3 regions of the Paenibacillus polymyxa M1 genome follow, and region 2 is predicted to be linked to each of the others. Evidence: riboswitches for the same ligand, from Rfam matches in the RefSeq annotation. Region 2 holds a riboswitch; each other region holds the start of a gene.
What was found. A riboswitch is a leader RNA that binds a small molecule or an ion and turns the genes downstream of it on or off. The one in region 2 is predicted to bind thiamine pyrophosphate.

Region 1 (10,231 bases), 2.0 Mb from region 2:
GATTGATCCGCTGCTAGATGCGGTGCGGGAGCATCCAGCAATTCAGCCGGATCGATTGTATGAGGAAGCACGTTGGCTGGCTGAACACGGAGCACATCGTAATGTGGTGAAGTTTGGTATTGCATTGCTTGGATTGCTGGAGACGGATCAGCACCACGAGCTTATTTTAACACTAGCCAAGCATGATGAATTCACGCTATATGCGGCTGTAGCTATCCGTAATATCTCGGAGCAGGCCAACGAGCAGTTGTATAGGTTAGCGTCACAGGTACATGGCTGGGGACGTATTCACGTAGTAGAACGGCTGGAGCCGACACGGCAGGAAATACGTGATTGGTTATTACGGGAAGGATTCCGTAACAATGTCATGTATGAGTATCTTGCTTATGAGTGCGCTCATAAAGGCGAACTGCATACAGCCATCGCTGTACCGCACATTGATCAGGAGTTGTTTGACGGGGCGGGTGATATTCTATCAGCTTTGCTGGCAGCAGGCGGACCTGCGGAAAGTATAGATGATTATGAGCATGCCGCTATGGTCATAGGCAACTACCTTCGCCATGCTAAGGCCATGTGTACGACTGTGAAGCATTTTACGATCATCATGGATATTGCAGATTTTCTGGGTGAAGAAGACGATTCATGGGAGGCACGTTATGAGCATGAATGGACGCCGGAATTGCGTAAACGTTACGCGTCGATATGCCAGCAGATGATGGACGATCCACAGTGGGTAAAGCCGGTAGAACAGGAGCTACAGCATGCAAATTCACCGCATCTCCACTATGCCATTCGTGTAGCTCGAATGCTAGCACTAGATGTATGGCCCGTGCTATTTGATCAATTAAGCCAATACCCAGTCAAGCCTAATCTGTACTTTGAACTCATCAGGACAGAGGATGAACAACGAGCTCGTAAGCTGGTGGCTTTTGCAGAAAAGCGCTTGCCTCTGGAAGAGATTGCTTCTGGTCCTGCTGATGCGCCAGGCTTTGGACCGGAGTATGAAGCGCATCAGTGTCTGGGTATTTTGCTTCAGCTATTGTCTTCTTACGAAGGAATGGGGCAAGAGCTAGTTGCTGCCGGACTCTGGAGTCCGGTGACCTCCAATCGTCATGCAGCGCTTCATGTACTCAAGGAATGGCCTTCTGAGATGTGGGGTGAGGAAACGACAGAGCGTCTTCGCCGCTTATCGGTAGCTGAAACGGAGGAGTCGATTAGAGAACAGATTCGGGAATTACTTTAATGATAAGGGAGGGAACAACATGACAGATGTGAAGCATGGGCAGGGTTTCATTCAACCGGAAATGCGCGAAACGATTTTGCGTGAGCTGCGGGCGTTGGAGCAGGAGGAACAGGTGCGCATTGTATACGCCTGTGAATCAGGCAGTCGGGCATGGGGGTTTCCTTCACAGGACAGTGACTATGATGTACGATTTATCTATGTAAGACCCATAGAATGGTATTTATCTATTTTTGATAAGCGGGATGTGATTGAACGGCCAATCAGCGATTTGCTGGATATAAACGGCTGGGATTTGAAAAAGGCGCTCAATTTGTTTCGCAAATCCAATCCGCCTTTGCTGGAATGGCTGCAATCTCCGATTCCCTATCTGGAGCAGTATTCAGTGGCTGATCAGATTCGTGCGATCTCGCCGTTAACCTTCTCTCCGAAGTCCTGTATGTACCATTATCTGAATATGGCACGAGGAAATTATCGGGATTATTTGCAAGGTGAACAGGTGAAGATTAAAAAGTATTTTTACGTGCTGCGCCCGCTGCTGGCCTGTGGCTGGATTGAACGATACAACAGCATGCCTCCGATGGAATTCGTAGACTTGCTGGAGGAATTCATTCCGGCTGATACCGAACTTTATCAGGTGATCGAACATTTGCTGGAACGTAAAAAAGCGGGCGAGGAGCTGGATGTGGAGCCACAGCTTTCGGTGGTGAATGATTTTATCGAGCAGCAAATTGCTTACTTTGAACAGAAGGCGCCTTTGCTTCAGCATATGGAGGGCGGACGAGATCAGCAGTTGGATGATATGTTCCGCGCTGCGGTGAATGAAGTATGGAAAACATAAGTTGGGAGGGAGAAGTAGAGTATGCATATCACGCTAAAAGCAACCGGAAATAATGCCGGGATGATTTCGCATTTGCTTGCCAAAAATCCCTATAATACGTATGATCGCACGGAAAAGGGTGCGCGTGTACGCATGGTGTACACCGTGTTTACCGAGGAAGAGGCAGAAATCGTCATTCAGGCTTCGCCAGATTCGATAGATTTGGTCAAAAACAGTCCAGATAGCTATGATATTACACAGTATATTAATGACCGGGAGTTTGTAACCAGTAGCTTGTTCTGTACCTATATTCGCGGCGCGCTTGGCACGGCCCTGAACGACAAACCCAAGGAAGACTATGCAGCATGGGTGAAGCATCCTTTTGCACTGGAGTTATCGTTTGGGCCTGTTGCGTCGGATTTGCCAGATGCTGTGGTGGAGGGACTATTTGCGCCGCTGGGCTATCAAGTGACCATAGAACGAGGGGAAGCGGATTATTCTTTTCAGCTGAAAAATCGAAGCACCGTCAGATATGTCACGCTAAGTGGTCATCAGACGGTGCAATATGCGCTGCGTCAGTTATTGCTGTTGATTCCAGTGTTGGATAATTATAAGCACTACTATATTAGCGAAGAAGAGTTTGACAAGCTGAGACGTTACGGTGAAGGCTGGTTGTCAGCGCATCCGCTACGCGAGCTCATCATTCGACGCACACTTCATTTTACCAACCTGATTGAGCAATTTGAGCAATCTGATTCTGCTGCTACACGGACTGAAAAACATGCGATCCAAGAACAAAAGCATAATCACGAACAGGATCAGCAGCAAGAACAGTCACTGGAGGAAGGGACGCAACAGCCTACTGTACGGCTCAATGAGCTGCGGTATCAAGCCATTATGGATGTGATTCGCAAGCTGCCCCGAAGACAGAAAATCGTAGATTTTGGTTCAGGGGAAGGGAAGCTTTCGGCTCGGATGGCTCGAATGAAGGGCATTGAAGAGATTTGGGCGGTGGAGCCGTCTGCATATGCACAGGTGAGGGCGGTGGAGCGTTTTGCCAAGCTGGAAAGGCATGCTGATGCAATTCGCCCTACACCTATGATGGGCTCTCTCTTTTATTATGATGAGCAATTGCGGGGAAAAGATGTGATGATCCTGTGTGAGGTCATTGAGCATGTGGATGAGCATCGTCTGAACCGGGTGATGGATACGATTGTGACAGAATATCAGCCGGGTGTGCTGATCGTGACGACTCCCAATCGAGAATATAATGAGGTGTATCGTATGGATCAGCAAGAGCTGCGGCATGGCGATCACCGTTTTGAATGGAGCAGAAGCGAGTTTCGTGAACGATGCGAGCAATGGATTGAGGAAGCTCCCTATTCATTAGCGCTGGAAGGGATCGGAGAAGAGGTCGAAGGCTTTGGACAACCGACCCAAATGGCTGTATTTACGCGCAGAAAGGAGCCGAAGAATTCATGAGCATTTCATCCGAACGAACGATTAATCTACCGCATGCTGGACTGGTTGTGTTGGTAGGGGCCTCGAATAGTGGTAAAACCACTTTACTGGATAGGCTGGTGAGCGAAGGGATTCTATTGAAAACGGAAGTGGTATCCTCAGATCATTTTCGCCAGCTGGTCGGAGATACGGAATTTATAGACTGGAGCGGACTTCCAAGGCTGGAATCGGACGTGCTGTTTTATGAGTACCAGCAGATGTCAGCCAAGGCGTTTGAAGCGATGGATACCATTCTGGCTATGCGCTGTCGTCTGAATAAGCTGACGGTTGTGGATGCCACCCATCTGTATGCTGAGGATCGCCAGAAATATGTACAGCTGGCAGCCAAGGCACATGTACCTGTGATGGCTTTGGTGCTGGATGTACCCGAATCTGTGCTACTGGAACGTGATTCAGGCCGGGCGCATCCGCGTGGCCGCCAACGGGTCAAGCAGCAGACGCAGCTGTTAAAGCGGAACCTGCGCGGTATCCGGGAAGAAGGCTTTGATGCTTGCTATGTCCTCAAGGATGTAGAAAAGGTTAACTTTGCCCGTTGTGCTCAGCCGCTGTTTCATGATATGGGTGCAGGCATTGATATCATTGGTGACATTCACGGGTGCTACCGTGAGATGCTGGAAGTGATAGAGCGGCTCGGATATATGGAAGATACGGAAGGACTATACCATCATCCAGAAGGCAGAAGACTGGTGTCTGTCGGAGATGTGATGAGCCGTGGCCCAGAATCGTTATTAGCAGTGCAGTTCTGGAAAAAGCACGTGGACGCTGGACTCGCCTACATGATTGACAGCAATCATGGCTGGAAAATCGGTCGTTACCTTGATGGAAGAAAGGTAACTCTCAATCATGGAGATGAACGATTCGCAGAGGAAATGGTTCAATATGAACAAAAAGCGGGCAAGGTAGCAGCGGAACAGCTTAGAGGCGAGCTGAGGGATTTTCTACTACATGCACCCTCTCATCTTATTTTCGGCAGAAACGGGTTGCGGCACGTAGTTGTGACTCATGCGGGGATCAAGGATCATTTTATTGGCAAACAGTCGGCGCGTATTTCTGATTACTGTCGTTATGGAGATACGGAAGGTCAGGATGCAGACGGAAAACCAATCCGCAAAGATTGGTTCGTAGACCATGAATCGGGAGAAATAGTAGTATGGGGACATGATCCGAGACCGCAGCCTACCCTTGTCAATCAGACGGTGAATATTGATCAAGGTGTGGTATTTGGTGGTATGCTGACCGCTTATCGTTATCCGGAAAAGGAATTTGTCAGCGTTCCGGCTCATGAGAATTATGCGAATGATCCCGATAGCCCACTTGTCCGGTGGCAGAGAAAACGGTTTTCCCCGCCGAATTTACGTAAGCTCATCGCTGGTTACAGTGTGCTGACGGAATCGTATGGCGAAGTGCGCGTACAAGGAGAATCGGTCAAAACCGCTATAGATACCGTGTCACATGTGACGGTACCGATGGAGGAACTGGTGTACATTCCGCCCACGATGAGTCCTGCCCCCAAGGTTTCCGGAGAGGAAGGTTATCTGGAGCATCCGCGTGAAGCGCTAGCTTATTATCGCAGTCAAGGCGTACAAACGATGGTAGCGGAGAAAAAGCATATGGGTAGTCGGGCGATTTTGCTATTATTCAAAAACGAACTGGCTGCTGTTGAATATGTAGGCTACCCGACATTGGGCACGATCTACACCCGAAGCGGACGACCCTTCTTTGAGTCAGGCTTTGGGAAGCAGGTGTTGGAGAAGCTGAATGCGGATCTAGTGGATGCCGGATATTTTGAACAGAACCAGACGGATTTTGTGTTGCTGGATGCGGAAATTGTACCGTGGAATCTCAAGGCTCGGGAACTGATTGCTGCACAGTATGCGCATGTGGGTGAAGCAGCTCTGCTGGATCGCAGTAAGCTGGTAGACAAGCTGAAGCAGGCGAAGGTTGCAGGCCGAGAGGTTGGAGACTGGCTGGAGGAAATGGAACAGAAATATGGCAATGCCGTAACGTTCCAAGAGGCTTTTCAAAAATATTGCTGGGATGTGGACGGTCTGGATGAAATTCGTATTGCACCGTTTCATACACTGGCCCACAGCGGACAGACGTTTTTTGACCAATCTCATATTTGGCATATGGAGCACAACCGGGAGCTGGCAGGACTGTCCTCTATATTTATGGAGACAGAGTATCGTGTCATCACGGATGAAACAAGCGAGGAAGAGGTCATTCGCTGGTGGAATGAGATGACAGAGGATGGTCATGAGGGCATTGTGATCAAGCCGGAACGCTTTTTGATGAAAAATCGGGACAAGATGATTCAGCCTGCAATCAAGGTGAGAGGCCGGAAGTACTTGCACATCATTTACGGTATGGATTATCTTGTCCCTGAGAATTTAAAACGTCTGAAGCAGCGTCGAACGAACAAAAAGGAGCGTCATGCCTTGATGGAAGGAGCGCTTGGCATGGAGGGCGTGGAACGTTTTGTCCGCAAGGATACGGTGGAGCGTATACATGAATGCGTCCTGGCCGCGCTATCTCTGGAATCGGAGCCGATTGATCCGAGATTGTAGTTTGCGAAGGAGGGATTGAGATGGATAGGAGTACACCGTTGATTGATATTGGTGTGAACTTGATGCACCGTTCGTTTCATGCAGATCGGGAACAGGTGGTCGAGAGAGCAGCGGCTGTAGGGATTACACCGTTGATTATTACTGGAACCAGTGTTCGCAGTAGTCGAGAGGCCGCTCAGTATGCAGCGCGTTATCCTGGTCAGCTGTATGCTACAGCTGGCGTGCATCCCCATGATGCCAAAAATTGCAGCACAGATACGATTCAACAGCTCCGCCAACTCGCGGTTCAGCCGCAGGTCGTATCCATAGGAGAATGCGGGTTGGACTATAACCGTGATTTTTCTCCGCGTGATGTACAGCGCCGATGGTTTGGAGAGCAGATTCAACTGGCGGGTGAGCTACATATGCCGTTATTTCTGCATGAACGAGATGCGCATGAGGATTTTGTCGCTATGTTACGAGAGCATCAAGAGCTTGTCGATAAAGCGGTGGTGCATTGTTTTACTGGTACTGCTCAGGAATTGCATACGTATGTGGAAATGGGACTGTATATCGGTATCACAGGCTGGATCTGTGATGAACGGCGCGGCAAGCATCTGCGGGAGCTGGTCAGGGATATTCCATTGGACCGGTTGATGATTGAAACGGACGCTCCATTTTTGACCCCGCGTAATTTGCCCGTGAAGCCCAAAGAAGGGCGTAATGAGCCGGTGTATCTCGCTCACATCGCCGCTACGATTGCCGAGTGCACAGGCCGCAGCATGATGGAGATCGAAATTGCGACGACGGAAACGGCCAAACGTTTCTTCGGATTATAGGATTGTCAAAGCCATAGATGTGGTATATATTATAGTGAATTAAAAAGCATTGTCGGGAGCTTGAGATAGTCAGGCTGAGAGGGTGGCCCTTGCCGCCGACCGTGAAATCTGATCTGGGTAATGCCAGCGTAGAGAAACCTAGAACACCTTACAAGAAACAGGAATACCGCCGATTAGCGGCGGCTAGTCGATGGATACGTTTCATATCCTATATCAAGTTAATGAGCTACAGTCTGTAAAAAGTTGCAGACGGACAAGCGTGTCTTGTTCTGTACCTGACTTTGGCTTGGTTTTAGTGCAGTAGACTGCTGTGCTATATGAGATATGTCGACAACTGATAATGTATGGTGATCATTTTATGACTGCGCATAAAGCTTGCCTGGAGATTCAGCTCCGGACAGGCTTTTTTTTATGGCCAAATGGCCTATTTTAAAGAAAAAGGGGAGCGTATCAACAATGAATACGAATGTAAGAGCGTCCAAAGGACTGAAGCTGACTGATATTTTGGTCACGATTGTAATCTCCGTGGTGTTTGGGCTGGTCTACAAAATATGGGGACCTGCCTATGATTTGATGAAACCATTCGGTATGCACGCCGAACAACTAATGTATGGCATGTGGTTTATGGCTGGCACGTTCGCTTATCTCATCATTCGCAAACCGGGTGTTGCGATTTTGGCAGAGGTGGCCGCGGCAACCGTCAGTGCTTTTTTGGGAAGTGAATGGGGCATGTCCACCTTGTACTATGGTCTGCTGCAAGGCTTGGGAGCGGAGCTGTTCTTTGCGATTTTTCTGTATCGGAACGCCAACCTGTGGATTGCTTCACTAGCTGCGGCAGGAGCTGCTGTCACTTCTCTGATTTTAGACTTCAGCTATGGGTATATTGATCAGCTATCGACCTGGAACTATGTTTTGTATATTGGATTTCGGATGATTGGCAGTATTGTGATTGCTGGAATATTCGCTTTCTATCTGGCTAAGGCATTGGAAGTAACCGGCGTTACGCGAAGTTTGAGACCGGCAACGGAACAAGATTATAAGGGGCTGGATTGATGAGCCCGGCCAACGAAGATGTGGTGGCTTCGATCACCCGTCTTCGGTTGAAATTCCCCGGTGAGCAAGAGCTGCTTTTTCACAATATGTCCTTATCTGTTCGCAAAGGGGAAAAGCTGCTGCTACTGGGGCCGAGCGGATGCGGCAAATCAACGCTGCTTCAGGTGCTGAGCGGTCTGATTCCACGCACGATAGAAGTGCCTATGAAATACGATGCTGCCGTGATCCCGAGTCTCTCTGGTATTGTATTTCAAGATCCCGACACACAATTTTGTATGTCATATGCAGACGAGGAACTGGCTTTTGTATTGGAAAATAAGCAGGTTCCAAGGGAGCAGATGCCATCCCGCATTCGCGAGCTGCTAATGCAGGTTGGTCTTCCAACGGATGATATACATCTGCCCATTGCCAGCATGTCACAAGGAATGAAACAGCGGCTGGCGATTGCATCGGTGCTGGCTATGGAGCCGGAAGTGCTTTTTCTGGATGAGCCGACAGCCTTGTTGGACGAGGAGGGCACGACACAGGTGTGGGATACCATTCGCAACATTTCGGCAGACCAGACGCTGGTGATTGTAGAGCATAAAATCAATAAAATTGTCCAGGATGTGGATCGGATTGTGGTGCTTTCTGATCAAGGAGAAATGATTGCGGACGGAAGGGCGGAAGACGTATTTCATGTGCATCGGCAGGCATTATCCGAGTATGGCGTGTGGTATCCGGGGATATGGGATGAATCGTCTTCGCCGCGTTGGAGAGAGTCTGTGACGCAGCAGAAAGATGGAGGGCATACGGATAGTCCGTCCACCTCAGCACCTACAACGGATTTGCTGGAGCTAGAACATTTTAGCGGACTCCGGGGTTTGAGCACAGTCATTTATGTGGAGCAAGCGCAGGTGAAGCCTGGCGACTGGATTGGCGTGGTCGGTGAAAACGGGGCTGGCAAAAGCTCGCTTCTGCTCTCTATGATGCGTTTACTTCACACGCAGGGTCGTTATTGCGTGTGCGGAGCTGAGGCAGGCAATACGGAGCAACTGGCTGAGCGTATTGGGTTTGCATTTCAAAATCCAGAGCTGCAATTTGTAGCGAACACCGTACGAAGGGAACTGGAATATTCGTTACCCAAGAGCCTGTTTACAGCTGAACAGTGTAGGGAACGAGTGGATCGAATGCTTATACAGTTCGGACTGGAGCGGCTGGATGAACGCCATCCGTATCAGCTTTCGTTGGGTCAAAAAAGGCGGTTGAGTATTGCTACGGCTATGATCCGGGAGCCGGAAGTGCTGCTGCTGGACGAACCGACTTTTGGGCAGGATGCGCGTAATACCTTTGTCATGCTGGATATGTTGGAGCAGCTGAGAGCGGCAGGCACGGCCATTGTGATGGTTACGCATGACCCGGAAATTGTCCGTCGATATTGTACCGATGTATGGCGGATTCAGAAAGGGGAACTACAGTATGAGCCTGTCCTTTCCTCATCATGAAACATGGCTGCATCGCGTAAACCCGGGCCTAAAGCTCGTGATGTTTTCCCTGCTGTTTGTGATTGTTATAGTCATCCATGATCCGAACGTTATGTTTAATGTTGCATGTGCTATGCTGCTGTTGCTTGTCTGGTCAGGCCATCCATGGAAGCGGCTGCTCCTGTACGGATCCCCCTTTATATTGGTGTTTATTTCAACCTCAACAGGCATGATGATGTTTGGCAAGGGAGTGACGACCTGGTGGACATGGGGCCTGATCCATATTACGCAGGAAAGTTTTTTCCGAGGCATGCATCTGGGCTTTCGTGCACTGAGTATGGCCGCGGCAGGGTTGCTGTTTGGTTTAACGACTCGTCCGGTGAGCCTTTTTTATTCACTGATGCAGCAATGGAAGCTCCCTCCCAAGTATGCATACAGCTTTTTGGCAGCTATGCGGTTGATGCCGATGATGCTGGAGGAATTTCAGGCTTTGAGACATGCCCACCGTATTCGAGGTTTACACCAGCATGTGTCCAAATGGAATATGTACGCCACGCTCCGCAGGTACGCCATTCCGCTACTCGCTCAAAGTATCCGGCGTGCACAGCGCATTGCTATTGCCATGGAAGCGAAGGGTTTTGCTAATGAAACCAAGCGCACGTATTATTATGCGATCGGCTATTCGGCTGTAGATATTATATTTATTTTTTATTTTGTGGTGCTGCTGATGTTGGCTTGGGGACTTGGTA
Region 2 (10,231 bases):
ACCTACCGAAGAGGAGCTTAAGTGCTACTACGATTAACTGTTTTTCTTTTTTTAGGCCAATCCATCTGAAAACCTTAAAATTCGCTGTTTTCAATATTCCGATAAGGGTGCCGGATGTGCTACAATAAAGCTTTGAAAGAAACAATAGCTATATGAAATAAGAACACTCGGCAATGCCGATGAGACAATAAGGAGCCAAAAACAGGTTATGAGTTTATTGACTGTAGAAAATGTATCCCACAACTTTGGGGACCGTGCGTTATTTAAAAATGTTTCCTTTCGATTACTTGCGGGGGAACGTGTAGGATTGGTAGGAGCAAACGGTGTTGGTAAATCGACACTCATGAACATTCTGACTGGAAAATTGCTTAAAGATGAAGGCAAAGTGGAATGGACTCCACGTGTACGTTATGGCTATCTGGATCAGCACACCAAGCTAACGCCAGGTAAAACAGTACGTGATGTATTAAAAGACGCGTTTCTTCCTTTGTTGGAACTGGAAAAGGAAATGATGCAGATTACGGATAAAATGGGAGAGGCTTCTCCCGAAGAGTTGGAAGTACTGCTGGAACAGATGGGAGAAATTCAAGAGCAACTGGATATGGGGGATTTTTACCTCATTGATGTGAAGGTTGAAGAAATGGCGAATGGATTAGGTCTCTCTGCCATCGGACTGGATCGGGATGTAGCAGCCCTTAGTGGTGGGCAACGGACAAAGGTGCTGCTTGCGAAGTTGCTGTTGGAAAAGCCAAATGTATTGCTGCTGGATGAGCCTACCAACTATTTGGATGTGGAGCATATTGAGTGGCTTACGCGATATTTGAAGGATTATCCCTATGCTTTTATCCTAATTTCACATGATACTGAATTTATGAACCAAGTCGTTAATGTAATCTACCATCTTGAATTTGCTAAGATGACCCGTTATTCAGCTAACTATGAAAAGTTTCTTGAAATGGCGGATCTGAACAAAGCCCAGCATATTGATGCATATGAGAAGCAGCAGGAATATATTAAGAAACAGGAAGATTTTATTCAGCGCAATAAAGCGCGCGCATCTACATCAGGTCGTGCAAAAAGCCGTGAAAAGCAGCTTGATCGAATCGAACGTATTGATAAGCCAGAAGAAGCCGCAAAGCCAACCTTTCAGTTCAAAGAAGCCCGTGCAAGCGGGAAAACAGTTTTTGAGGGTATTGATTTTGAAATTGGCTATACTCATGCCCTTTTGCCTAAAATGTCCATGACGATCGAACGTGGCGAAAAGATCGCAATTGTAGGCTGCAATGGTGTTGGTAAGTCTACGTTACTCAAAACCATTCTGGGGAAAATACCTCCAATCAGCGGAAAAACCTATCAAGGAGATTTCTTGCAGCCCGCTTATTTTGAGCAGGAAGTAAAGGCAGAGAAAATTACACCGATTGACGATGTATGGAATGAATTTCCACATTTGAATCAGCATGAAGTACGAGCGCATTTGGCGCGTTGTGGTTTGAAGAATGAGCATATCACGCGGCCTCTGTCTGCGCTTAGTGGTGGAGAACAGGCTAAAGTCCGCCTTTGTAAACTGTTAATGCGTGAGAGTAACTGGGTACTGTTTGATGAGCCCACCAACCACTTGGATGTCAAAGCAAAGGATGAACTCAAACGCGCTTTGAAGGAATACAAAGGGACCGTATTGCTTGTATCCCACGAACCGGACTTTTACGAGGATTGGGTAACCAAAACGTGGAATGTAGAAGAGTGGTCTAGTAAAGTTAACTAAAATCCAGTTCTGACAGATTTCATACAAGGTGGGGTTTGCAGAATTAGGAAAATATGCTAAGCTATCTTTAGCTGATACAATAAAATAGTCACACTAGGGGAGCCGCCCATGCGGCTGAGACGAAATAAATGGATTTCGGACCCTTTGTACCTGATCTGGGTTATGCCAGCGTAGGGAAGTGAGTACTGTACAAACAAGGTAGTAGCTCTTTACTTTTGTTTGCGCAGGGAACGATATACGTTTACGGATATAATAGTCCGTTTGATTTTGAACGTTTGTCAAGCCACTTCCTTTGGGAAGTGGCTTTTTGCGTTTCGTTCATCTTCATTTGTTCGAGTTTCCGTAGATGGATTTACATATAATCTCCTTTCATTATTGCTGGTACATGTGGCTGGCTCCGTATGATATTACCCAATATGGAGCTAAAACAATATAGATTCAGCTAATACGATTTTTTTATAACACAAGTTCATATTCTTTAGTCCAAGTGAGGTGAAAATGAGATCGAATTACACGTAATTACGATGGAAAGTGTCTCCTGTGTGAATGTACCCCAAGTGGCTGCCGCTATTTGTCCTTATATTCATTATGTACACGCACGTTCGAAACAGAAGGGTGCCTCTGCTTTGCTTTCTTTGACTCGTAGCATGATCAAGCAGGAAGTTCCTTTGCGGCAAATTGTAGTAAATGACCGCGTGGACGTAGCTTTACTTACCTCGGCAGGAGCTGTCCAGCTTCCAGCTAATGGGTTATCTGTGGTGGATGCGAAAAGTCTACTTTCAGAGGGTACACGCTGTGGAGTGTCTGTACATTCCTTGGAGGAGGTGCAGACCGCCGAGCAGGCTGGAGCAGACTATGTACTATTTGGTCATGTATATGAGACCCATTGTAAAGCCGGTCTTGTACCGCGGGGTATAGCACAGCTTGAACGCATTTGCAGATTGTCGGACATTCCGGTGATAGCGCTGGGAGGCATACAACCCCATCATGTTCCAGAGCTTTATCATGCTGGAGCAAGCGGAATTGCGGTGATGTCTGGTATATGGGAAGCAAAGTCACCCGTTGCAGCAGCGATGGAATATAGGCGAATGGTAGATCTTGTAGTTCACGACCTGTAGCAAGAAAACAAGACGAAGGGAAAGCAGAATGCTTACTGGAGAGGAGACACGGAACATATGTCAAAGACACATACAGAGAAAAAAGCGATAGGACACGCTGAATGCTTGGTCATAGGCGGAGGTGTGATCGGCAGTTCCATTGCTTATCATGTGGCTAAGGAGGGACGTAGTACGATCATGCTGGAACGATGGATCCCTGGTGAGGGAGCATCAGGAGCAGCGGTGGGAATGCTGGCAGCGGAAAGTGAAGAGTTTGCAGACCTTGAGCTGGCACGATTTGCCCGTACAAGTCGAGATGCATTCCCTGACCTTGTCTGTGATTTGGAACGTTTATCGGGTATTTCAGTGGACTTTCGTACAGGAGGATTTGTGACCCCATTTCGTTCGGAAGCAGAGGGCCAAAAACGCTGGAATGCTGCGAATATGCGAGAGGATGATCGTCCCATTTGGTGGGATGCCAAGGAGTTGGCCCGACGGATTCCGGGCTTGGCAGATCAAGTAATTGGGGCTATCTACCGATCAAAGGAGACACAAGTGTCTCCTGTCCAGCTTTGCCGTGCTTATGCAGGGGCAGCTGCGGTGCTGGGAGCAACAATATGGTCTGGAACTCAAGCTGAGGAACTGGTCATACAGGATGGTCGAGTTTGTGGTGTGCGAACGGATAGTGGATTTTTTTCCTGCGATCAGGTCGTGATTGCCGCAGGCTTGGACAGCTTGAAATTGCTAGAACAAATTGGGTTTGATTATCCACTATACCCGGTCAAGGGCGAAGCGGTAGCGGTCTCCTTGAAGGATCATCCGTTGGATTATACCATTTATGCTGACGATATTTACCTCGTGCCTAAACAGAATAACGAGCTTTGGATTGGTGCCACGAGTCTTCCGCATCAATATGACAAAGAGGTGACCGTAGGTGGCTTAAAGGGGTTGTTAGCACGTGCATCTGCCTGGTTACCGCGTGTACAGGAAGCTTCTTTTGTACGTGCATGGGCAGGCTTGCGTCCGCAGGCAGCTGCGGAGCGTCCTTTCATTGGACCTGTTCCTGGAGTAGAGGGCGTCTATGCTGCAGTCGGGCATTATCGCAACGGTGTCCTGCTTAGTGATGCGACTGGGCGAGCGATGGCAGCTATGCTTAAAGGGGCAGGTGCAGCTGGACTTGGAATAAGTAAATTTTCTTCTGAACTTCTCAAGGAGGAAAGCTTATGAAGCTGACCATTAACGGACAGAGTATGACCATTTCCAATCGAATCACTCGTGTGGATCAATTGCTGCATGAACTTGATTTAAAGGTGAAAACCGTAGTGGTAGAGCTGAATCGGCATATATTGACCCGTGAAGATCATCATGAAACGGTACTTAAGGATGGAGATTGCCTAGAAATCGTACATTTTGTAGGAGGCGGTTGATCATGTTAACCATTGGAAAAGCATCTTTTACCTCAAGGCTGTTGCTAGGAACAGGGAAATTTCCGGATCTGGATATCCAATCCCAAGCCGTAGAGGCTGCTGAGACGGAAATATTAACGTTCGCTGTGCGCAGACTGAATTTGGAGGAACGGGATAAGCAGCATTTTCTCGATACACTGGATTTGAACCGGTATACACTTCTTCCCAACACAGCGGGGGCAACAACAGCAGAGGAGGCAATCCGTATTGCCAAGTTGGCAAAAGCCTCCGGCTTGTGCGATATGATTAAGGTAGAAGTCATTGGGGATAGCAAGACGCTGTTGCCTGATCCTTTTGAAACATTGAAAGCTAGTGAAAAGTTGCTAGAGGAAGGCTTTGTCGTGCTACCCTACATATCGGATGATGTGATACTAGCGAAGAGGTTGCAAGAGCTTGGAGTACATGCCGTAATGCCTGGAGCGTCGCCGATTGGTACAGGACATGGTTTGCTCAATCCGTTTTCGTTAGAGTTGATTATCGAGCAAGCGGAAGTTCCGGTCATTGTCGATGCTGGTATTCGCTCACCTGGTGACGCAGCAATGGCAATGCAGTTGGGAGCAGATGGTGTTCTGCTGAATACAGCTGTCTCAGGAGCGAAGGATCCTGTGAAAATGGCTGAGGCCATGAAGTTGGCTGTACGTGCAGGTAGATATGGATTTGAGGCGGGGATGATTCCTGTAAAACGTTATGCTTCAGCAAGCAGTCCGATAGAAGGCATGGTTCAGGGATGAGGATTACTAAAAAATCTGCTGCTGAACCACCACAAAGTGACCGTTATTCCAGACAGGAAAGGTTTGCACCCTTTGGGCCTGCAGGCCAACGCCGGCTTGCTTCCTCTCACGTACTAATCATAGGTGTTGGAGCGCTGGGCACAGGTATTGCAGAAACGTTAGTTCGTGGAGGCGTAGGTACGGTAAGCCTGGTAGACCGGGATTATGTGGAATGGAGCAATTTGCAGCGCCAGCAGCTTTTTCAGGAAAGTGATGCTGTGCAAAGGTGTCCCAAAGCAGTAGCTGCCCAGCGAAGATTAAAGGATATTAATTCGGAAACAATTGTACATGCACATGTCTTGGATGTTGGGATAGAAGAGCTGGAAGAGTTGATCCAGGGGGTAGATCTCATGATGGATGCAACCGATAATTTCGATACCCGGCTTCTTATGAACGACATGGCACTCAAGCATCGCATTCCTTGGATTTATGGAGGATGTGTGGGTAGCTATGGTGTAACTTACACTATTTTACCGGGTCAGACACCTTGTCTACACTGTCTGATGGGAACTGTACCGCTTGGAGGGGAGACCTGTGATACGGCCGGGATTATTCCGCAGGCAGTACAAATGGTCACCGCTAACCAGACTACGGAAGCTTTCAAGCTTCTTGGTGGATATCCTGAGAACTTGAGAGGAAAGTTGCTTTCGTTTGATTTGTGGAAAAATGAGTATGTAGCAATAGCAGTGGATCGTCTAAAAAAAGCGAATTGTCCTTCTTGCGGTAGCCAACCGACGTATCCCTATTTATCAGCCTCTTATCGGCAGAAAACAGATGTTTTGTGCGGTAGGGATACCGTTCAAATAAGACCTGCCAACCGGACACATCTGAATCTCGCAGAGGTAGCAAATAGATTTACAGCATTGGGTGAGGGGAACGTAGAGTGGAATTCGTATCTGGTTTCCTTTAGTGTGGGCGAGCATCGCTTGGTTGTTTTTGCAGATGGCAGAGCGCTGATCCATGGGACAAAGGACTTGGCAAAAGCAAGAAGTCTATATCATCGCTATTTGGGCTGAAAACCATAAAGCAGAAAACCATTCTTTGAGAATGATTTTCTGCTTTTTTGTTACACTAACACAAATATGTTTAAATGGCTTATAACAAACTTGTTCGTATCCAATATGTAATGCGATGTCCAAACCAGGTGGGTGAAAAGATGAGCCCGTTAATTGTACTTGTGGATGAAAATGAAGCGCCCGCTGTATTCGTTCATCCATTGGAGCAGGCAGGTTATCAGGTGGTTCATGTTCGTAATACATCGGATGTAAGCCCTTATATAGCTCAAAATCCTGTGAGTTTGCTACTCCTGAACATTAAAGATGAACAGGCGGACACTCAAGGCTTGATTCGCATTTTGCAGCAGAACTATCCTCATGTTCCACTGCTTGTAATGATTTCATCAGATGAGGAAGCACTTATGGTTTACTGCTTTGAACAAGGAGCACATGATGTAATGGTAGTGCCCTTTTATCCTAGAGTTCTTCAGGCTAGAGTAGCTAATTTATTACGAATTTTTGGTGTTGAACGTGATGTGAAAAGAGCAATCGAGGCAGGAGATTTACATATAGACACTGCAAGCAGAATGGTGAGCAGAGGGGAGCGAAAGCTGGAATTAACTCCGAAAGAATTCGATCTTTTGCTACATCTGGCGATACATCTTAACCAAGTTTGTAGCAGGCAGCAAATTTTAAAGGATGTTTGGAAACATGATTATATCGCTGATACGAACGTAGTAGATGTGTACATCAGGCATTTAAGGGTTAAAGTAGATAGAGGGCAAAAGTTTAAAATGATTCGAACGGAACGAGGCATTGGCTATTCACTCAGAACGCCAACTGAAGCAAAATAGCATAAAGTATAAATAAAAAAAGCCGAGACCTTTCGTCCCGGCTTACCAATTTAAATGAGTTCTACATTACAGCACGCGACGTGCTTTAATGTACGTTCTTTTCCAGTTGCCGGAGTTCAAATCAGAGATGGTCACCCCAGGTCCACCGTAAGTGTGTAGGATTTTACCCCCGCCCATATATACTGCTACGTGAGTAATATTGCGTCCTGTGGCACGGCTACCGCTTGAAAAGAACACTAAGTCACCTTTTTTCAAATTAGCCTTGGATACGGCATGTCCGACTTTAGACTGTTGAACAGAAGTACGCGGCAAATCGACTCCGTATTTCTTGAATATGTGCTTCATGAAAGAAGAACAGTCAAAATTGCGTGTAGTGCTTGTGGAAGCTCCAAACTTATAAGGAGTACCCATATATTTTTTGCCGTAGTTAATTACTTTTTGACCTACAGTAGTAGTAGCAGTAGCAGCTTGTGCTGTATTTGTTCCCTCAATGGCAAAAGTACCAAAGCCGATAGTGGCAGCGACTCCTGCGATAATTACCTTTTTTATGATTTTATGCATATTCATGTTGTAAGTACCTCCAAAAATTGATTTGTTCAATATTTTGCTGAGTTGCTAACTAACTGACAGCGTTGAGTATAACAGTTTTGAAGCCGCCTAATAGTTGGAAAACTACTCTCAAATGCTTGTGGAGCAAGGCTTACGTCGCGATTATTAAAAAACGATTAAAAATTACAATTTGTAAAAAATAAATTAATTCTAGTACCTTTAAAAAACCGAAAAACCCTTGTTAGTCAAGGGTTTTGAGTGTGTGAACAACTTTTTAAATAGTTACAACAATGTCATAATTAATCCTTGCTTTGAATAACGAGTAGTAGACCGCTTTTGATAGAAATAGTACCTTTTGCAGCCGTTAGCTTATTGCTGACACCCCGTGATTGTCCCATTTTGAGGGTGGCATTATGAAGGGGATACATAAATCCTTCCAGTTGTATACCTGTTACTTCGGCGGTCATAGGAATCAGGGATGTATATGTATAGCCCATGGGCTGGATCTCGAGCGTTGATTCGGTCAGCTCAATATAATTATGTGCGTCCATGATAGCGCAACTAATGTGATGCTGCATGGCCCGTACTAATATTTGAACATTGGCTAAGGTGTGGTCCATTCGAGTGCCAGTAACACCGAGAAAGAGTACATGATCTACTTGTTCTTCCATAGCAATTTCTAAAGCAAGCTCTGTATCAGTTAGGTCCTTATGTACTGGATCGCACGCAATCATACGTTGGCTTGCTGATTTTACCTGTTCTTGTTCCTCTGAAGTAATCGAATCAAAATCTCCTACAGAGACATGTGGTGTAATACCGTGTTCTATTAGGAAAAGGGCACCTTTATCTGCGCCTATAATAAAATCATCGGGTTGTATTTGTTGTAAATCTTCTTCATTAAGACGACCGCCTGAAAATACAATGGCTCGCTTTTTCATCATAACCAACATCCTTTCTTTCTGCATACGGTTCCAGATATACGATCATTTTAAGTATACCGCGTTAAATATGGCTTGCACAATTTTGGAGGTCCTGGCTACAATGGAACAGAAAAAAAGTGCGACGTGAATAGGAAGGGGAACGAAATGATTAACGTTTTGTTTGTGTGTTTGGGCAATATTTGCCGCTCTCCCATGGGGGAGGCAATACTGAGACATAAAGCAAAGGAACGGGGATTAGACGCAGAAATTCGGGTGGACTCGGCTGGAACAGGTGACTGGCATATTGGAAATCCTCCGCATGAGGGAACGCTAAAGCAGCTTAAACTGCACGGAATCAGCGAACAAGGCATACAGGCACGGCAAATAACGGATCGTGATTTTGACGCATTTGATTATATTGTGTGCATGGATGACTCTAATGAACGAAACATGCGTAAACTTGCAGGTGGAGCAGATGCTGATATTCTAAAATTCATGGATTTGCTTCCTCAAGAAAAGTTAAGAGAAGTACCCGACCCATATTTTACCGGGAATTTTGAAGAGACCTATCGATTATTGGACGCAGGATGCGAGGCCTTGCTGGACAAGATCATAGAAGAAAAGCTATAATGTGAACGACAGATGACGGCAATCATTGCCGTTTTTCGTTATATATTTTTGAAAGCGTAATCAAAATATAAAAAAAGAGGAAGGAGCCTTATGTCCTCCTAGGTCAATGCTCCATTCCTCATCATTGTCTGGGATGTTTTTTTACTCAGGCACGATCCAAAAAATACATTAGCGCGTCAGGCAACTCGTTTTGCCAAAAGCCCCATAAATGTTTGCCATCCTTTTCACGGTAAGAAACTTCGGCGTTCCGCTCGCGCAGTAAATCTGCGCATTGACGGTTCAGCTCTACAAAGTTGTAAATGCCGGTATCACTCTCAAAAGCATCTTCCTGAAGGCCAACTGTCATCCATACATTTAGATGCGACAGTTCTTTCTCACGGGCAATAATTTCTTGCGAAGCTTCATAGTAGGCACCTGAGAGGCTAATAATGCGATTAAACAGCTCAGGATACAATAGCGCCAAATGCAAAGACACACTGCCTCCCAGTGAATCCCCAGCAAGAATGCGGGAAGCTGCATCTTTTCTTATAGGATACTTTTGTTCCACATAGGGAATAATCTCTTCTGCAAAACAGGCAGTGTATGCCTCAAAACGATTGCCGAAGGGAGCGTACTCCTGAGTTCTGATTTTGGTGTTCACTTCCACGCCTACAATAATGAAGGGTTCCACGCCCTCATCCAGTATGAGACGGTTGGCGTGTGTTGCAATTCGTCCAAAGTTGAAGAATTCCTCTCCATCCTGACAGTAGACGACCGGGTAGCTCAATATTTCATTATAGCCGGGCGGCAAATAAATCCGAAGAGTTCGGGTTTCGCCAAGTAAGCGGCTGTCTACTTCGTCTTTAAGGATGGTTCGTTTTAAATACCGAGAATCCGTCATTTTTCGTCACCTTTCTTGGGTATTATTTTGCATTAAGGATCACAATAAGTTAAGATTACCCTGATTGCAATAGATGTTTAAAATTTCAATCATGTACTAAGCTGTTATAGTAAAAAACACACCCTGTTACATACACAAAAATGTGGTAAACTCAAAAAAAATAACTAAATCTTTGACGCGAGCGATATAACAGGTGTATAATAATCCTATAACAGCGGAACTTGATATTCAAATTTTTTTGTTGAGGTGAAGAAAATGAGCAAGGTTCCTTATGAAGTTTACACAGAGGAAGTTGAGGCTCTGTCCGT
Region 3 (10,231 bases), 2.2 Mb from region 2:
TCACAGTGACAACGAACTGAATAATCGCTGTGATTTTCTGGCGACAAGTGCTGTTAAAAATTTACGGTAGCATCTGTTGCTGTTTTCTGTTGAAATTTGAGATATGAGAATGTTGCAACATTCTCATATCCGTAATGATAAAAGTGGAAGAGAGGTGAGTATCGGATGCAACGCGAATTAACTCGGACGGCTACCGGAACGGCTTCGACTTGGGCTTCGCTCAAGCAGGAAATTATTGAGGCAGCTCCAGGGCTGGGTATCGACTCCATCGGGTTCGCATCCGCCGATCCCTTTCTGTCTCTGAAAGCTATATTGGAAGAGCATCGTGCTAAAGGCTATGAGTCCGGCTTTGAAGAGCCCGATATTGATAAGCGCATCTATCCGGAGCTGTATGGCTCGCAGCCTGCATCCCTGATTGCCATTGCGGTGGCGTATCCTTCCAAAATGAAGGACCCGCCGAAGTCGGACAAGGGCAAGTACCGTGGTATTTTGGCGCGTTCAGCCTGGGGTAAAGATTATCATCTGGTATTGCGTGAAGCGATGGAAAAGCTTGAGGCTTTTATAAGTGAGCGGGTACCTGATGCAGTGTTAAAAAACATGGTGGATACCGGAGAACTGTCGGATCGAGCTGTTGCGGAACGCGCAGGGATTGGCTTTAGCGGCAAAAATACGATGATGATTTCACCGACACTGGGATCATGGATTTATCTGGGGGAGCTGTTGACGAACATTCCTTTCCAGCCAGATGAACCGGTTACGGATGGTTGCGGAGAGTGCACCAAATGTTTGGATGCATGTCCTACCGGCGCGCTTGTAGGTCCGGGACAGCTGAATGCCCAGCGGTGTGTGTCCTTTTTGACGCAAACCAAGGGCTTTTTGGACGAGGAGTTTATGCTGAAAATAGGGAATCGGCTGTATGGATGTGATACGTGCCAAATCGTATGTCCCAAAAATCGAGGCCTTAACTGGGATCATCATCCCGAGCTTACACCCGATCCTGAAATTGTGAAGCCGTTGCTGCTACCGTTACTGGATTTGAGCAATCGCGAATTCAAAGACCGATTTGGTCAAAGTGCGGCGGCCTGGCGGGGGAAGAAGCCGATTCAACGCAATGCAGTCATTGGTCTTGGCAATTTCAAGGATGTTAGCGCGGTGCCCAAATTGACGAAGGTTTTATTGGATGATCCGCGTCCCGAGCTGCGAGGCACGGCGGCGTGGGCTTTGAGTCGAATAGGAGGGGAAAACGCTATGACAGCGATCAAGCAAGCATCAGAGAAAGAACAACATGAGCAAGTACGCGAAATGATCGCACAGGCGCATTCCAAGCTAGAGGAACAAGAGCAGGCAGAGCAGCAAACTTCTGCTGAATTAAAGGCGGAGGATTCACAGGGTCCAACTACGATTTATTATGATGAAATGGAGACGCCTGTGGGCACTCTGACGCTGTGTGCTACGGATCGTGGGCTATGTCGAATTGACTATGGCTCTTTTTATGCGAAGGAAGCATTGCTTCAGCAATGGGCCCGGACATGGGTCGGGGAATATGTCTATGTACAGGAGCCGGAAAAGCTGCGCGAAGCTGCAGAACAACTACGTGAATATTTTGCGGGAGAACGACGGGAATTCAGTATAGCCTATGATTTGAGAGGCACTCCTTTTCAAGAGCAGGTATGGCGCGCACTGCAAAATATTCCGTACGGACAAAGTGTGTCCTATCAAGATGTTGCAGAATCGATCGGACGAGCCAAAGCGGTACGTGCTGTCGGCGGAGCCAATAACAAAAATCCATTGCCAATCCTGTTTCCATGTCACAGGGTATCAGGTGCAAATGGAAGTTTGGTCGGCTATGCCGGAGGCTTGCCAGTCAAGATGAAGCTGCTGGAATTGGAGAAGGAATAAGGACATATGTTTGCAAAAAGTAATTTGCTAGCTGTCCCATGTTTTGCTATGATAGGTTCGTGTAATTCAAGATGTTTCATATAAATATACAGAGGTGACGACTTCGTGGTGTGGAATATTGTCATTCCGATTATTACCCTGATTGTTGGCTTGGTCGGGGGATTTTTCATCGGTGCTTATTATCTTCGCAAACAGCTTGAAAAGATGCAAAACGACCCTGAAACGCTGCAAAAAATGGCCAAACAGATGGGCTACAACCTGAATGGGAAACAGATGCAAAAAGCCCAGCAGATGATGAAGAACCAACAGTTCTCCAAAAATCAGCCTGGTGCGCGTAAAAATCAGGGCCGTCGGAAATAATGAGCAACGTGAGCACGGATGCCGCATGAGGTTGCTGCATAGAGGAGGATTACTGTGGCTGGCGTAAAAGATTATATTAACCGCAAAGCTGCGGATAACCGGGATAAAATCGAGTACCATGTGGAGCAGATTTTAAAACTGATCGGTGAGGACCCCAAGCGTGAAGGTTTGTTGGAAACACCGGCACGCGTTGCGCGCATGTATGAGGAAATATTTGCGGGTTATGAGGTTGATCCACGGGATGCGCTGGGTGTGACATTTGACGAGAATCACGAGGAGCTTGTAATCGTGAAGGATATTGTCTATTACAGTCAGTGTGAACACCATATGGCTCCTTTCTTCGGAAAAGTGCATATCGGCTATGTACCCAGCGGTAAAATTGTAGGACTAAGCAAGCTTGCCCGTTTGGTGGAGGCGGTGACCCGCCGATTACAAGTACAGGAGCGTATTACATCGCAGATCGCTGATATTCTAAATGAAGCGGTCTCCGCTCACGGAGTTATGGTGGTCGTGGAAGGCGAGCACTTATGCATGTGTGCCAGAGGCGTCAAAAAGCCTGGCAGCAAAACGGTAACGTCTGCAGTGCGCGGCACGTTCCGTGATAATGCAGCACAACGCGCAGAGTTCTTGTCCCTGATTAAGGAATGATTGAACACGGCGTGATAGGATGAAAAAAAGGGTGGTCTACGCATAGGCGTAGCCGCCTTTTTTTGTTAACATCAGAAATAGAGAAAATACATCGCTGCTGTGAAGAATGAAATGGAACAATGGCAGCATAGCTGCTTGAAAGTTACGATTAGCCTATGGATAACAGTTATTTTTAAGATAGGGGATAACGTATGGATCATATACATAGCTCAACAGAAATAACAACAGCATTGCCTGCGTTGCAATGGTTGGAAGCGCCACTGACGACTACGCAGGAAGACGTATTGTTTCCGCTGGCTTGGGAGGAGCTAGCTTGTCGGCAAGTAGGGAAAGGAGCTGCGCCCATTTTGCATTTATGGCGGCATCCGGGGGCGCTTGTGATTGGTCACCGGGACCGCAGGCTTCCCAACGCCCCACAGGCGATGGAGCGGGTGCGCAGCTCAGGAACGTCGGTATGTGTGCGTCCTTCAGGCGGAGCAGCCGTCATGCTGGACAGGGGGGTACTGAACCTGTCCTTGATCCTGCCGAATCCGCAGCGGGCCATCAGCCTGCATGAGGATTTTCGGCTCATGGCAGGGCTGATTGCCGATGCGCTGGCCCCGTGGTCTGTAGAGGCGCAGACCGGAGAAATCATCGGGTCCTTCTGTCCCGGGGACTACGATGTGAGCGTTGGGGGACGCAAGTTTTGCGGCATTGCGCAGCGGCGTCAAGCCAAGGCGTATATCATCACAGCATTTGTGATGATTGAGGGCCGCGGAGCAGAGCGTGCACAGGCGGTGCAGCAGTTTTATCGAGAGGCGGCCGGGGGGACGCCTGAAGGCGTGCAGGAGCCGGATTATCCCCGAGTGAATCCGGCAACGATGGGCAGCCTGGCAGAGCTAGCTGGTGTGCCGTCTGTCGAGGCGTACACAGCATCGCTGCGCCGTGTGGTCGAGAGCCGGTCTGCCATTTTGCCTGCCGATGGCTCGCTGGTGCAACCGGAAGGATTGGCAGAACAGATGGCAGCGCTGAGAGAGCGGTACGATTTGCAGGTGTAGTTTGTTTTAGCTTAGAATGGTTGCCATCTTAGCTTGGAGGCTTGAGCATAGCGCGCCTCCACCTCAGGCCAGTTGACGACATGCCACCAATCTTCGATGTATTTATTACGTTCGGCCTGATGCTTTAAGTAATATGCGTGTTCCCACACATCGATCGCCAGCAGCGGAATAGACTCCCATTGAGTCAGGTTCTGGTGCTTTTCGGCCTGCAAAATTTCAAGCCGCCCGGAGCGCGGGCTCCATACCAGGATAGCCCAGCCGCCGCCCTCGACCTTTTCGGCTGCCGAACTAAATTGCTTTTTGAAGGCATCGTAGCTGCCAAAATCCTTTTTAATCTGTTCAGCCAGCGGTCCGCTTGGGTTTCCACCGCCTTGAGGACTCATGATCGTCCAAAAAAGAGTATGCAGATAATGACCTGCCCCGTTAAATGCCAGTTCACGTTCCCAATGCTTTGCGAGGTCAAAATCACCTGTTTTTCGGGCTTCTTCCAGTTTCTTTTCCGCTTTATTCAGATCATTCACATAGCTCAAATGATGCTTGTTATGGTGAATACGCATCGTTTTTTCATCAATGTACGGTTCAAGCGCATTATAAGGGTAAGGAAGCGGAGGGAGCCGATGTCCCCCAATAGGGACCGGGCGACCGACTAAGGATTTTTCCGCTGCTGAAGGTTGCGTCTGACCGGACTGGACGCCTTTAGTAGCCCCAGAACCTTCTCCTCTCATGCTGGCATGCCTCTCTCGAAACGCTTGCTCCGGGTAATCCTCACCCTCTGCCGCTACATGATACAACCCAGTGGCTCGTGCGATGGAGCCGGGCTCTTGAAAGGGAGTTGTCGAAATCAGGAAATATTGACTTTCATGTGCTGCGTGTATTACAACTCCGGCGGATTTTGGCTGTTGACGCAATGCATGACTGTGCTCGGTCAGCAAACCTAGCTGCCGTACATATTCCTGTGATTGACGGTTCGCAGTTTGCAGCAAATCGTCCAGTCGACGATTTAATTCTTGAGAGGCAGGCTGTGAATTCAAGCCTGATTCGGACAACGGTTTCTCTCCAGTTGCTGATGCGTCTGATCCCCTTGAATGGGCTGATGATTCATCCAGCTGGTGTGTATGAGCTTGGGGAGCAGACGACGCTTTTTTCTCCTGATGTTGCCATGCTTGTTCTACCGGGTCAAGCGCGCTCCGTTGCTCTTCAAGCAGCTCTATGGCGGCCCGTTCCGTTTGTTCAAATACGGTTCGCCAATCATCCAGCAGCCGCACATAAGCAGGTTCTAGCCCTTCAGTAGCGGATTTAATCACTTCCACATGCCAACTTTCCTGCTGCTTCCAATGACGGATTTCCTCCAGCACACGTAAGGGCAGGAAAGACCCATAAGTACTCAGCATCGTTTTTACCTCCCGTATCCCACTATGGCTATCCGGCAGATCTAGCAGATCTGTCCTGGATGCATATGTACCCAGTATATTCGCCGTCTCATCGGGAATATGTCTATGAACTTCCTTCATCAGGTTATACCTTTTTTGCAGAACAATAATTAATCGTGGAAAATAAAAAAAGAAGCCTGTCTACGGCACGGGTTAAGTGTCCATAGGCAAGCTTCTTCAAGGCGATGAAGGCTTATATCGAAAATAATTCTTTACTTCGTAGTCGTTTGTTTCTGGGCAGTAGCCGTAGTTTTCTTGTCCTCCAGCTCCTGTACACTGCTTAAAAATGTCGATACCCGCCGTAAATATTCACGAGGATGCTCTCTGAAAATAAGCTCATGTATCCCGTTTTTGACAATCCATACACTGGAAAGTGGGTTGGTCTGATTGGCAGCGAGCTTTTCCGCAATGGGGTAAGGAGCCTTTTCATCCTGTGTACCATGCACAAACATGATTGGAAACGGATAGTCCTCCTTTTTTACTTCCTGATATGGAATCTGATGCAAACTGGTGCCGTTCAAGACTGGAAACAGCAACTCCAGTATTTCCAAAGATGGATGTCTCGGCAAATTAATTTGATTGTGAATGTTATGGTAGAGCGTATCCGGTTCCAGTAGGAAGGTGCTGTCCAAAATCATCGCGTCCACATCTTTGGTTTGCAAACCCGCCTGAAGAGCGGTTCCTGCTCCCATAGAGAAGCCCCATACAATAATTTCCGACGAGCCGCGTTGTTTTGCAAGCTGGATGGCCCCAAGAAGCTGTTGGGATTCTGCCTTGCCTCCGGTTGCGACGGCCTTGCTGTTTTGTGACGCAAATCCGTAATCGAACATGACCACATTAAAGTTCAAGCTATGGGCATAATGCGCCAGATCATACATGGGAATCCAGCTTTCTTCACGGTTGGCTCCATAGCCATGACTGAAAATAATCGTTTTCCGCGATTGATCTGCCGGGATATACCAGCCTTGTACCATGCGGCTACCATCCTTGGCTGGGAAGCTGACTTCCTCATAAGGCATACCTTTGGCCTGCATCGGATTAGAGTATAATGGCGCGACGGTGGGATTCGTAAGCACCCAGGCGATGTAAGCATGCAAGGCAATAAAACAAAACAACAGAAAAAATACGACCGACAGCAGCAGAGCAATCACAACGTGCTTGAACCGCAGCATACGGGGATTAAAGAGTGGGGTGGACGGCTCCTGAACAGCGGTCTGTAGCTGAGCGTTGCGCTGGGATGTCGAAATCATGTAAGAGCCTCCTTATATAGAATTGATCTTCGAATCATAAAATTTAGGTATAATTCCACTTGAAAATAGTAGGGTATGTCCGTATAGATACCTATTATCGTATGATGGGTATTATCCAAAGTCAACGTCTGAACCGGAAAAGTAAAAATGATGCAAAGAATTGTCGATGTTTGTTCTTGTTCTGTAATATGGTTGTCACAAAAACATCGGTTTACAGTAGCCGCGACTATTCTATATAATTTATGTAACCATGTTTCATAGTGTGAAACGAATATGGATACAAGAGGAGCGGTTCACGATGGAAGACCGTAAATTAACCGTCCGCGCTGTAGAGCGTGCACTTGATATACTGCTGTGTTTTACCGCAGAATCTGATCTTGGTCTAACGGAGATTGCCTCCCAAATTGGTCTACATAAAAGCACCGTTCATCGTCTTTTGACTACGCTAGAGGATCGGGGATTTGTCGTTCGGAATGCCGAAACGGAAAAATATCGGCTTGGTTTTCGCATATGGGAGCTGTCGACGCATCTGTCCCAAAGCGATGAGCCGGCGGTGTTGTTACAGCCTGCAATGGAAGGACTGCGTGATCGCTTAGGGGAGACGGTCAGCTTGTACCTGCGGGATGGAAGCATGCGTATTCGCATACAAGCCGTGCAGAGCAATCAGGCGATCCGCAGGGTTGCTCCCGTGGGAGCGCGTATGCCGCTGGCTGTGGGAGCCTCCAGCAAGGTGCTGGCGGCCTTTATGCCGCCACAGGAGCTGGAGGTACTGCTAAGCAGTGAAGAATGGCCTCCCTCGGTAGATCCTGAGGTATATAAAGCCCAGCTGCAGGACATTCGTGAGAAGGGGTATGCGACTAGCTATGAAGAACGTGAGCCAGGAGCTGCGGCTGTGGCCGCGCCTATTGTGAACCGAAAAGGACAGGTCGCGGCGGCATTATCTGTATCCGGCCCGGTCAGTCGACTTGCACCCGAGACGCTGCATGATTTTGCTCCGGTTTTGATCGAAGCAGCTAAGGAAATGGGGCTTATGCTCCCGTAACAGTAATCAATACAAAAGGAAATCATACAAGGGTTGCCAAAGCTATAAATTTAAAGTAGTCTGATAGAGATGGCGGATGTCTGTTATAGCCGCCAATTCATGTGAATAGAAAGTATCACAGTTACTGGGGGAGCCTGTAATGCGGGCTGAGATGGAATCGGGCAAGATTCCGGACCCTTTGCACCTGATCTGGATCATACCAGCGTAGGGAAGTAATCGGCCATTGAAATGTATACGCAGCTGCTGTCTGCGGTGACGCATAGGGTTTTATTCCATGTGCGCACTGTCTGGATAGCTGCCTCGTTTGATTAGCCGGTTCCCTAGGGAACCGGCTTTTTTGCATAGATCAGCGCCACCCTCGGAATGGTTCCGGATCGGTGTGTCACTTCAACGATACGGGAGGAATGGATCATGAAATCAATGGAAACCGAAGGAACAAAAGAAACAGGAGTGAAATCAACAGCAGTAGAGAAGACAAGTACGGAGCAAGCCAGTAGGGTTAATTCTTTCCCAGGGAGCCGCAAGGTGTATATTCAAGGTTCTCGGCCGGACATTGCCGTGCCAGAGCGTGAAATCGCACTGCATCCCACACATACGCCGCAGGGAATAGAGTATCATGAGCCACTGCGTGTGTACGATACCAGCGGTCCGATGACAGATGAAGCCTATCAGGTGGATATTCGTCAGGGCTTGCCACCATTACGGCGAGCTTGGGCACTGGAACGGGGGGATGTGGAGGCTTACGACGGCCGCGCCGTCAAGCCGGAGGATAATGGACTGAAACCCGGCTCCAAACGGGAAACAGTGGAATTTCCCGGCGTGACCAACCGTCCGCTACGGGCTTCACAAGGACGCACTGTGACGCAAATGCATTATGCGCGGCAAGGGATCATTACGCCTGAAATGGAATTTGCGGCGATCCGTGAAGGAGTGGAGCCCGAGTTTGTGCGGCAGGAGTTAGCGGCTGGACGAGCCATTTTACCTTCAAATATCAATCACCCGGAAAGCGAGCCCATGGTCATAGGGCGCCATTTTCACGTGAAGATCAATGCAAACATTGGAAATTCCGCGGTTACGTCCTCCATCGAGGAGGAAGTGGAGAAGATGACCTGGGCTGTACGCTGGGGCTCAGACACCGTCATGGACCTGTCCACAGGTCGTAATATCCATACGACACGCGAATGGATTATTAGGAATTCACCCGTACCGATTGGGACGGTGCCGCTATATCAGGCACTGGAAAAGGTGAACGGCGAAGCAGAGAAGCTAACGTGGGAGCTGTATCGAGACACACTGATTGAGCAGGCGGAGCAAGGAGTGGACTATTTTACAATTCATGCGGGAGTATTGCTGCGATATATACCGATGACGGCGAATAGAATGACGGGAATTGTATCCCGGGGCGGGTCGATTATGGCAGCTTGGTGCCTTGCGCACCATCAGGAGAACTTTTTGTATACGCATTTTGAAGAAATCTGTGAAATTATGAAAACCTACGATGTGGCCTTTTCTCTCGGGGATGGTCTGCGTCCGGGTAGTATCTATGATGCGAATGATGAAGCACAATTTGCAGAGCTGGAGACGTTGGGCGAGCTAACGCAAATCGCATGGAAGCATGATGTCCAGGTCATGATTGAAGGGCCGGGACATGTCCCTATGCACAAAATCAAGGAGAATGTGGATTTACAAATGGAAATTTGTAAGGAGGCTCCCTTTTATACTTTAGGGCCGCTGACGACGGATATCGCACCAGGATATGATCATATTACCTCAGCTATCGGGGCGGCCATGATCGGTTGGTTCGGGACGTCCATGCTGTGCTATGTTACGCCGAAGGAGCACTTGGGTCTGCCGAACAAGGATGATGTCCGCGAGGGAGTTATTACCTACAAAATTGCCGCACATGCTGCCGATCTGGCGAAGGGCCATCCACGTGCACAGCAGCGGGACGATGCTTTGTCCAAGGCGCGTTTTGAATTCCGCTGGCGCGATCAGTTCAATCTTTCGCTTGACCCTGAGCGGGCCTTGTCCTACCATGATGAAACACTACCGGCAGAGGGGGCCAAGGAAGCACACTTTTGCTCGATGTGCGGTCCTAAGTTTTGCAGTATGCGTATCACACAGGACATTCGTGCCTATGCGGCAGATAAGGGACTGAATACCGAGGAAGCCGTCGTCGCCGGGATGCGTGAGAAGGCAGAGCAGTATCGGGATGGCGAGCGATAAATCGGTAGCGATACGAAAGTCAATCAACTGGGAAGCCTCAACAAATAGTACAGTTAAGCTCGTCAGAGGTTTATTTCCATGAATGTATGAGTTTAGGTTTAGAAACGCGTGAGATAGCAAAAAGCCGTGGTTCTCTACAGTCGATGTAGAAAACTACGGCTTTTCAGCTTATGTAAAGCGAGATATGCACCGGATTAACGGAGCTTTATTTTTTACCCATTTTTTCATTCAAAATGTCCTGAAAGCTGAGCTTCTTCTCCGAGCTATCTTCTTTCTTCTGCATACTCACCGCGTTGGCACGTTGGTATTGGTGGTGAAAGGGCATCAGGGTGTGGACAG

Region 1: another riboswitch for thiamine pyrophosphate. It lies ahead of PPM_RS04720 (ECF transporter S component); the one in region 2 lies ahead of PPM_RS13575 (thiamine phosphate synthase).
Region 3: another riboswitch for thiamine pyrophosphate. It lies ahead of thiC (phosphomethylpyrimidine synthase ThiC); the one in region 2 lies ahead of PPM_RS13575 (thiamine phosphate synthase).

The regions. Positions count from the first base shown of each region.
Region 1 covers NC_017542.1:1,050,803-1,061,033, forward strand. Annotated here, with positions in the region: gene PPM_RS04695 (hypothetical protein) at 1-1,243, shown strand, start outside; gene PPM_RS04700 (nucleotidyltransferase domain-containing protein) at 1,263-2,081, shown strand; gene PPM_RS04705 (3' terminal RNA ribose 2'-O-methyltransferase Hen1) at 2,103-3,542, shown strand; gene PPM_RS04710 (polynucleotide kinase-phosphatase) at 3,539-6,148, shown strand; gene PPM_RS04715 (TatD family hydrolase) at 6,169-6,966, shown strand; TPP riboswitch at 7,009-7,118, shown strand; gene PPM_RS04720 (ECF transporter S component) at 7,423-8,019, shown strand; gene PPM_RS04725 (ABC transporter ATP-binding protein) at 8,019-9,503, shown strand; gene PPM_RS04730 (energy-coupling factor transporter transmembrane component T family protein) at 9,478-10,231, shown strand, end outside.
Region 2 covers NC_017542.1:3,074,462-3,084,692, reverse strand. Annotated here, with positions in the region: gene PPM_RS13580 (ABC-F family ATP-binding cassette domain-containing protein) at 209-1,762, shown strand; TPP riboswitch at 1,848-1,956, shown strand; gene PPM_RS13575 (thiamine phosphate synthase) at 2,287-2,880, shown strand; gene thiO (glycine oxidase ThiO) at 2,938-4,086, shown strand; gene thiS (sulfur carrier protein ThiS) at 4,083-4,286, shown strand; gene PPM_RS13560 (thiazole synthase) at 4,289-5,056, shown strand; gene PPM_RS13555 (ThiF family adenylyltransferase) at 5,053-6,111, shown strand; gene PPM_RS13550 (response regulator transcription factor) at 6,252-6,944, shown strand; gene PPM_RS13545 (C40 family peptidase) at 7,011-7,511, opposite strand; gene PPM_RS13540 (thiamine diphosphokinase) at 7,793-8,434, opposite strand; gene PPM_RS13535 (low molecular weight protein-tyrosine-phosphatase) at 8,579-9,043, shown strand; gene PPM_RS13530 (alpha/beta hydrolase) at 9,189-9,923, opposite strand; gene pdhA (pyruvate dehydrogenase (acetyl-transferring) E1 component subunit alpha) at 10,179-10,231, shown strand, end outside.
Region 3 covers NC_017542.1:882,615-892,845, forward strand. Annotated here, with positions in the region: gene rnhA (ribonuclease HI) at 1-70, shown strand, start outside; gene queG (tRNA epoxyqueuosine(34) reductase QueG) at 166-1,899, shown strand; gene PPM_RS03940 (YneF family protein) at 2,005-2,259, shown strand; gene folE (GTP cyclohydrolase I FolE) at 2,314-2,907, shown strand; gene PPM_RS03950 (lipoate--protein ligase family protein) at 3,099-3,944, shown strand; gene PPM_RS03955 (Fe-Mn family superoxide dismutase) at 3,956-5,335, opposite strand; gene PPM_RS03960 (alpha/beta hydrolase) at 5,587-6,624, opposite strand; gene PPM_RS03965 (IclR family transcriptional regulator) at 6,923-7,666, shown strand; TPP riboswitch at 7,783-7,894, shown strand; gene thiC (phosphomethylpyrimidine synthase ThiC) at 8,078-9,892, shown strand; gene PPM_RS29550 (hypothetical protein) at 10,098-10,231, opposite strand, start outside.